2 regions of the Streptomyces sp. NPDC057565 genome follow, and region 2 is predicted to be linked to the other one. Evidence: riboswitches for the same ligand, from Rfam matches in the RefSeq annotation. Region 2 holds a riboswitch; the other holds the start of a gene.
The links. A riboswitch is a leader RNA that binds a small molecule or an ion and turns the genes downstream of it on or off. The one in region 2 is predicted to bind cobalamin.
Positions count from the first base shown of each region.

Region 1: another riboswitch for cobalamin. It lies ahead of ACFU8W_RS23190 (ABC transporter substrate-binding protein); the one in region 2 lies ahead of ACFU8W_RS07460 (prenyltransferase/squalene oxidase repeat-containing protein).

Region 1 is NZ_JBHVFU010000012.1:200,685-204,841, reverse strand. It holds gene ACFU8W_RS23200 (ABC transporter ATP-binding protein) at 1-95, opposite strand, end outside; gene ACFU8W_RS23195 (FecCD family ABC transporter permease) at 92-1,099, opposite strand; gene ACFU8W_RS23190 (ABC transporter substrate-binding protein) at 1,183-2,250, opposite strand; cobalamin riboswitch at 2,286-2,474, opposite strand; gene ACFU8W_RS23185 (beta-ketoacyl-[acyl-carrier-protein] synthase family protein) at 2,550-3,773, opposite strand; gene ACFU8W_RS23180 (acyl carrier protein) at 3,770-4,030, opposite strand.
Region 2 is NZ_JBHVFU010000003.1:41,101-45,257, reverse strand. It holds gene ACFU8W_RS07470 (aldehyde dehydrogenase) at 1-353, opposite strand, end outside; gene ACFU8W_RS07465 (MBL fold metallo-hydrolase) at 578-1,615, shown strand; cobalamin riboswitch at 1,647-1,781, shown strand; gene ACFU8W_RS07460 (prenyltransferase/squalene oxidase repeat-containing protein) at 1,889-3,151, shown strand; gene ACFU8W_RS07455 (SCO2322 family protein) at 3,148-3,834, shown strand; gene ACFU8W_RS07450 (energy-coupling factor transporter transmembrane component T) at 3,831-4,157, shown strand, end outside.

The DNA.
Region 1 (4,157 bases), on a different contig from region 2:
GGGACGAGGCAGACCCCGTCGAGGACGAGACGGCCGCCCGCCTCCCGGGAGACCCGCTGGGCGCGCAGACCTGCGGCGGTGCCGTTGGATGTCATGTGGTCCTCCGGGTGCGGTACAGGACCAGAACGAACGCGGGTACGCCGATGAGGGCGGTGACGACGCCCACCGGCACCTCCTGCGGGTCGAGGACGGTCCGGGCGAGCGTGTCGACCCAGACCAGGAACACCGCCCCGGCCAGCGCGGTGACCGGTAGCAGCCGCCGGTGCCCGGAGCCGGTGAGCGCCCGGGCGGCATGGGGCAGCACCAGTCCGACGAAGCCGATGGCGCCCGCCGAGCTGACGAGCGCGGCGGTCAGCAGCGCGGTCGTGCAGAGCAGCACGATCCGGGTGCGGCCGACGTTGACTCCCAGTGCGGCGGCCGCGTCCTGGCCGAAGGCGAAGGCGTCGAGCGTACGGGCGTGGCCCAGACAGATCAGCAGGGTCACGACGAGCACGCTGAAGCAGACCCACACATCGCTCCAGCCGACCCCGCTGAGCGAGCCGAGCAACCAGAACAGCACACCTCGGGTCTGCTCGGCGTCGGCCGAGGTCATCACCACGAAGGAGGTCAGTGCGGAGAACAGCTGCATGGCCGCGACGCCGGAGAGGACGACCCGGTCCGTCGTACCGCCGAGGGTGTGGCTGAGCAGCAGCACCAGGGCGAACGAGCAGAGCGCCCCGATGAATGCCCCGGTCGAGATCGACACCGCTCCCCCGCCCACCCCGAGTACGACGACCACGACCGCGCCCGTCGACGCCCCGGAGGAGACGCCGAGGACGAACGGGTCGGCGAGCGGGTTGCGGAGCAGGGACTGCATGACCGTGCCGCACACCGCGAGCCCGGCGCCGCACACGGCGGCGAGCACAGTACGGGGCATGCGCAGGTTCCAGATGATGCCGTCCCGGATCGGGGTGAGCCGCGAGTCGCCCACCCCGAGATGGGCGGCCACCGCGGACCAGACGTCGGCGACGGAGATCCGGGCGGGGCCGATGGTGACGGCGACGGCAACGGACAACCCGAGCAGGGCGACGCCCGCGGCCCACAGCACACCGTCGCGCAGCCCCCGCGCGCCACCGGCCCTGTGGTGCGTATCGGTTCCGGGTGCCTGCTCCGTACGTACCGCTGCGCCCCGTTCGGTGTCCGTCACCCGGCGAGCCCGAACGTCCGCAGCCCGGCGGCGACCTGTTCCAGGCCTTCGACCGTCCGGATGGACGGGTTCATGGCCTGGCCGCTGAGGAGCACGTACCGCTTGTGCTTGACGGCGTCCATGTTCTTCGTCGCGGGATTGGACTCCAGGAACTCGATCTTCTTCGCGGCGCTCTCGGCGGTCTGTGCCTTGCGCGTCAGATCGCCGATGACCAGGACGTCGGGGTTGCGGTCGGCGACGGTCTCCCAGCTGATCTGCGGCCATTCCTCATGGGTGTCGTCGAAGACGTTCTTCGCTCCGAGCTCCCTGGTGATGACGCCGGGTGCGCCGCAGCAGCCCGCCAGGTACGGGGCCTTGGAGTCGGAGAACCAGTAGAGGAGGGTGGCGTCGGACGCGTCGATGCCGTCGGTGGCCTTCTTCACCCGCTCCCGCAGCCGGGCGACGAGCTCGTCTCCGCGCTGCTGGACGCCGAACACCGCCGCCAGATCGCGCACTTCGCCGTAGACGCTGTCCATGGTCAGTGCTTCGGTACGCGCTCCGTCGCCGCCGCCGCTGTTGTCCTTGCCGGTGCAGTCGGCGGGCGACACGTAGGTGGGGACACCGAGCTCCTCGAACTGCTCTCGGGGGGCGACGCCGCCCTTGGCGAGGGTCGATTCGAACGAGGCGCTGACGAAGTCGGGTTCCTGGTCGAGGACCTTCTCCGACGACGGCCGGTTCTCCGAGAGGCGTGGCACCTTCGCGTTGGCCTTCTCCAGTCCCTTCATCACCGGGTCGGTCCAGGTGGCTGTGGCCGCCAGCCGATCGGCGAGGCCGAGGGAGAGCAGGATCTCCGTCGATCCCTGGTCGACGGAGACGGCGTGGTGCGGTGCGGCTGCGACGGTGACGGTGCGGCCGCAGTTCCTGAGCGTCACCGGATAGCCTTCGCCACCGGCTGACTTGGCTGCAGAGTCGTCGGTCCCTCCGCCGCACGCGGTCAGCAGGAGAAGTGCCGCCGAGAGCAGGGCGGCGGCGCGGACAGGGCTGGCTATGGACGGCACGGAGTCCCTCTGCGTCTCAGGGCCCATGCGCGGAGCCCGGTGTACGGAGTGCTGCCGCCCGGTACCGGGCGGCAGGTGCCAGCAGGTCTTCGGACTCGGGTTCCTTCGGACGGGACGCCTTCCCAGGACATCCGTGGACGTCCCAGTGGCCGTGGCCCCGCCCGTCCCCCTCACCGCTGCGCGTCAGCTCCGGATTCGCACCGGATTCCCTGACCCCTACGTGGAGTTTGACTGGCTTCGGCAAGCTATCACGCTGCCCCGCGCGGCTGGTCGGCGGTGTGGTGGGGCCGCAGGCGCCCCGGCCGTCCCGGCCCGCTCCCCCATGCCTACGGGCGCTGGAGGGCGACCACGGCATTGTGGCCGCCGAACCCGAAGGAGTGGCTCACGGCGCGTCGGACGGGCCGGTGGCGAGGCTGTTCGGTGACGCAGTCGATGTCGAACTCGGGCGCCGGGGCGTCCAGGTTGGCGATCGGCGGTACGACGCCGCGCTGCAGCGTGAGGATCGTCAGCCCCGCCTCGATGGCTCCGGCAGCCCCCATGCAGTGGCCCAGTACCCCCTTGGGGGCGGTGACGGGTGGCCGGTGCGGGTAGGCCCGGCTGATGAGAGCGGCTTCGGTGGCGTCGCCCAGCGGTGTCGACGTGCCGTGCGCGTTGACGTGTTCGACGTCCTCGGCCTCCCAGTCCGCGTCGCGCAGCGCGGCCTCGACCGCGGCCCGGGCGACGGCGCCGGACGGATGCGGACTGGTGGGATGGTGGGCGTCGGTGGTGGCGCCCGTCCCGGCGAGCAGCGCCCGCGGGACCGCTGCCCGGGCCCGTGCGTCGTCCGCCCGTTCCAGCACCATGACGGCGGCACCCTCGCCCATGACGAGACCGGCGCGGTCGGCCGCGAACGGCCGGCAGAGGCGGGCCAGGTCGCCGTCCCTCGTCGCGGCGGCACCGGACCGGGCGAATCCGGTCATGGCGACCGGGAAGACGATCGACTCGGTGGCTCCGGCGATCGCGAGGTCGCACTGCCCGGTGACCAGCAGGTCCCGGGCGACGGAGAGGGCGGTGACCCCGGACGAACAGGCGGTGCACGGCGCCAGGCTGGGACCGGTCGCCCCCATCCGGATGGCGATCTCCGCAGCGGGCATGTTCGGAATGGCGAGGAGGATCCCCGCCGGTGAAGTGGCCCCCGGTCCGCGCCGGTCGAGGGCGACGGCCTGTTCGGTCAGGCCCGCGGAGCCTCCGCTGCTGGTGCCGACGACCACGGCGACCCGGCTGCCGTCCCAGTCGGCCGGGTCCAGTCCGGCGTCCGCGACCGCTTCCCGCGCGGCGAGGACGGCGAACTTGACGTACCTCCCCATCCGGAAGGCCGCACGGCCGCCGACCGCCTCGTCCAGATCGATGCCGGAGACCGTGCAGGCGAAGTCGATCGCGCAGCCTTCGAGCTCGGGGACGGTGCGGGCCGGTGAGACCCCCGCGCACACCCCTTCCCAGGTGGTGTCGGTGTCGTTGCCGACCGGGGTAATCATCCCCAGACCGGTGACGGCGACGGCAGGCCTGTTCATCGGGCGTCGCTCATCGCGGGATCGCCGCTCATCGCAGCATCGATGAACGTCGTGATGTCGGCGAGGGTGGCGTCCTTGTAGAGCTTGTCGGAGTCGGCCTCGACCCCCAGCGTCTCCTTGATGATGACGGCGAACTCGGCGACGGCGAGGGAGTCCATCTCCAGGCTGTCCATCGTGGAACCCGGAAGGATCTCGGCGGCGGGCACCTTGAAGGTGTTCGTGAGAACGTCGGTGATCTTGGGGTGAATCGCGCTCATGATCTTCCTCTTCGCTAGGTCGTACAGGTCGCGCACGTCATGCAGGTTCTGCCGATGCCCGGGACGGCGGAACGCACGGTCCCGACGCCGATGTAACTGACTCCCGATCTGCCGGTTACGCCTTGCG
Region 2 (4,157 bases):
GCGTCCCACACCATCATCGCGGCGAGCGCCTGCACCATCACACTGGAGCTGTACGGAGTTCCGTTCTCGGAGCTGATCACGCGGGCGATCTCCTCGTGCCGCACGGCGAACGCGTCCTTGATCCGCGTGATCACCTCGATCCGCTCGTTCAGGGACGCGCGCGGCCAGGGCCCTTCGTCGAAGGCCCGGCGGGCGGCGGCGACAGCCCGGTCCACATCCGCTTCACAGGCGTGCGGCACCCGACCGATGACCTGCTCGGTGTGGGGCGATATCACCTCGATGACGTCCCGGCCGAGCGGATCGACCAACTCCCCGCCGATGAACAGTTTTCCGTGTTCCACAAGCTCGGTCATGGCTGCTGCCTCCCGCGACCCGGCACGTACCGACTCCACACCTGATTTCATATCTGACTCCGTGTCAGAACTGATACCAGTTCCAGTTCCAGGAGTCCACGCCCCGGACGGGGGCGCTGCAACACCCCCGCACGGATGGTCGACTTGGGCTACTAATGGAACAAGTTCTCGTTACAGTAGGGGTGGCACAGCGCGGCCCGGCCGACGCGAGAGATGGGGAGCCCATGACACAGGTGACCGAGCACGGCGGCGGCGTGTGGTCCATCAAGGTCCCGATCCCGGACAACCCGCTCGGCCACACCCTGGTGCATGTCCTCGACACCGACCGCGGGCCGGTCCTCGTCGACACCGGCTGGGACGACCCCGACGCCTGGGACACCCTGGTCGCCGGAGTCGCCGCCGTCGGTGTGGACATCGCAGGCATCCACGGCGTGGTCATCACCCACCACCACCCCGACCACCACGGACTCTCCGGACAGGTCCGCGAGGCATCGGGGGCGTGGATCGCGATGCACGCCGCGGACACCGCGATCGTGCGCCGCACCCGCGAATCCGAACCGGGCACCTGGTTGAGCTACCTCGCGGCGAAGCTCGCCGCGGTCGGCGCACCGGAGGAGCACCTCGCCCCGTTGCGCGCCGCCCGCACGGGCGGCCGGATGCGCACGCTCCCCGGACTGCGCGCCGCCCTCCCGGACCGCGAGATCGTCCCCGGCGAGCTGCTCGACCTCGCGGGCCGGCGGCTCCGGGCGATCTGGACGCCGGGCCACACCCCCGGCCATGTCTGCCTGCACCTGGAGGAGGACCACCCGGCCGGTCTGCCCGGCCGCGGCCGTCTCTTCTCCGGTGACCATCTGCTGCCCGGCATCAGCCCCCACATCGGGCTGTACGAGGACCCGGACGATGCGACGGTCACCGACCCCCTGGGCGACTACCTGGACTCGCTGGAGCGCATCGGCCGGCTCGGGGTCGCCGAGGTGCTCCCCGCCCACCAGCACCCGTTCGCGGACGCGGCGGGGCGCGTAGGGGAACTCCTCGACCATCACGAGGAGCGGCTGACCGGACTGCTCGCCCTGCTCGCCACCCCGTTGACGCCATGGCAACTGGCCGAGCGGATGGAGTGGAACCGGCCCTGGGAGCAGATCCCGTACGGTTCGCGGAACATCGCCGTCTCCGAGGCGGAGGCTCATGTGCGCCGGCTGGTGAAGCTGGGGCGCGCGGAGGCGGTGCCGGGCAGCGGACCCGTGACGTACGTCGCTGTGTGAGGCAGCCCTCCGCCCGGAAGGGGCCGGCTACGCCCCGGTAGAATGTGCGAGTCGTCATCATGCCCGTTCAGGGGGAAGCCGGTGCGAATCCGGCACTGACCACGCAACCGTGAGCCGCTGACACAGCGGTGAGTCGGGCTGCCCTGTCCGCGGTCGTGACCGGCTCGCGTCACCGGAACCCCGGTGGCCGGCACCGTCGAGGAATACGGGGCCGGAGCCTGGTGCCTGAGTGTGCCTGTGCCCGGTTTCCCACCAGGAGAGGCTCAGCCCGCCATGACCGTACGCCGCAGCGCAGCAGCGCTCGCCGCCACCGCCACCGTGCTCTGTGCGGCCGCTGCCCCGGCCGCGGTCGCGGCACCGTCCCCCTCCCCCACCCCGTCCGTCGCGCTGCCCTCCGGGCTGTACGGAACCAAGGACCCGACGTACGACGGGGTCTGGCGGCAGTCGCTGGCCTTCCTCGCCCAGCGCGTCGAGGGGGTCGTGCCCGCGACGAAGTCGGTGGACTGGCTGATCGCCCAGCAGTGCGCGAGCGGCGCCTACGCCTCGTACCGCGCCGATGTCTCCAAGCCGTGCGACGCCAAGACCATGCTGGACACCAATGCGACCGCCGCCGCGGTGCAGGCGCTGGCGGAAATCGGCGGGCACGGCGACATCGTGAACAACGGCGTCCGCTGGCTGAAGTCCATCCAGAACGAGGACGGCGGCTGGGGCTACAACGCGGGTTCCCCCAGCGACGCCAACTCCACCTCGATCGTGATCGGCGCGCTGGCCCGGCAGGGCCAGCGGATCGGCGACATGACGAATCCGGGCGGCAAAACCCCGTACGACGCACTGCTCGCGCTCGCGATCCCGTGCGGCGGCAAGGACGGGGGCGCGTTCGCGTACCAGCCCGACAAGGCCGGGAAGCTCGCCGCGAACGCGGATGCCACCGCGGCCGCCGTGCTCGGCTCGATGGGCAAGGGGCTGGCCGCCGGGGACAACGCCACGGTCGAGGGCAAGCCGCCGGCCTGCCGGACGAGCGACGTCGTCAAGCCGGAGCAGGCTGCCCAGAACGGCGCCTTCCACCTCGCGGGCGCCCTCGCGAAGAACGGCAACCATCTGAACCTGCCGCCGATGCCGGGCTCCGACGACACCACCCCGCAGCCCGACTTCGGCAACACCGCGGACGCGGTCGTCGCCCTGGCCTCCGCGGGCCACAAGAACAAGGCGGCCGACGCGGTCGGCTGGCTGCAGAAGAACTCCAGGAGCTGGGCCGAGGAGAGCGGCCCGGCCGCCTATGCCCAGCTGGTCCTGGCCGCGCACGCGACCGGCGCCGACGCCCGCGACTTCGGTGGCGTCGACCTGATCCGGGAGCTGAACGCGAGCGGTCCCGCGCCCGCCGCCGTCATCACGCCCAGTGCGACCCCGGACGACTTCTCGGCCCAGGACGGCACCAGCGACGACGCCGGTCTCGGGGTGTGGTGGCTGGTCGGTATCGGTCTCGCCGCCGGTGCGGGCATCGGTTTCCTGATCAGCAGCCGCCGGAAGCAGCCGTGAACCGGGCGGGGAATCGTGCGGGGCATGCCTTCGGCGGACGGGTGGCCGTCGCGCTGCTGCTGGTGCTCGGCGCCGCTCTGACCGTGCTCGGCGCGGGCACCGCCCATGCGGCCGGCTACCGCTACTGGTCGTTCTGGGAGGGCAAGGGGTCCGGCTGGGCCTACGCCACCCAGGGACCCTCGCTCGTCCGGCCCGACGACGGGGCGGTGCAGGGCTTCCGGTTCTCCGTGAGCGAGGACTCCCAGGACTCGGCGAAGCCGCGCCGCAGCCCCGACTTCGCGACGGTCTGCGCGGACACCCCCGCCAAGGACGGCACCAAGCGCGTCGCGCTCGTCATCGACCCCGGCACGGCGGCGGACGCCCCGGCCGGGGAGACGCCGCCCGCGCTGCGCACCGCCTGTGCGCAGGTCGCCCCCGGGGCGAGTACCGCCGAGGCGCTCGCCTCGGTGGCCAAGCCGCTGCGCTACAGCAGCGACGCCCTGCTCTGCGCCATCTCCGGCTACCCCGCCTCGGGCTGCGGTGAGCAGGTCTCCGGCAGCGGGCACACGGCGTCCGCCTCTCCCTCGTCCTCCCACCCCGGGAACGGGCGCAGCGGTCCGTCCACCGGCGTGCTCGTCGGGCTCGGTGCCGTCCTGCTGCTCGGCATCGCCGCCGTCCTGCAGGCCCGCCGCCGGCGCGGATGACCGCCTCCCCCGGCGCGGTCCGGCTCAGCCATGCACTGCGGGCGCCCGCGGCGACCCGCAGCAATGCCCTGCCCGCCGGGGCCTGGTGGCTGTGGGCGCTCGGGCTGGCCACCGCCGCGTCGCGGACCAGCAATCCGCTGCTGCTCGGGCTGCTGGTGGGCGTGGCCGGATATGTCGTGGCGGCGCGCCGTACGGATGCGCCGTGGGCGCGTTCGTACGGGGCGTTCATCAAGATCGGACTGTTCGTCGTCGCCGTGCGGTTGCTGTTCTCCGTCGTCCTCGGCTCGCCGATCCCCGGTACGCACCTGGTGGTCACCCTCCCC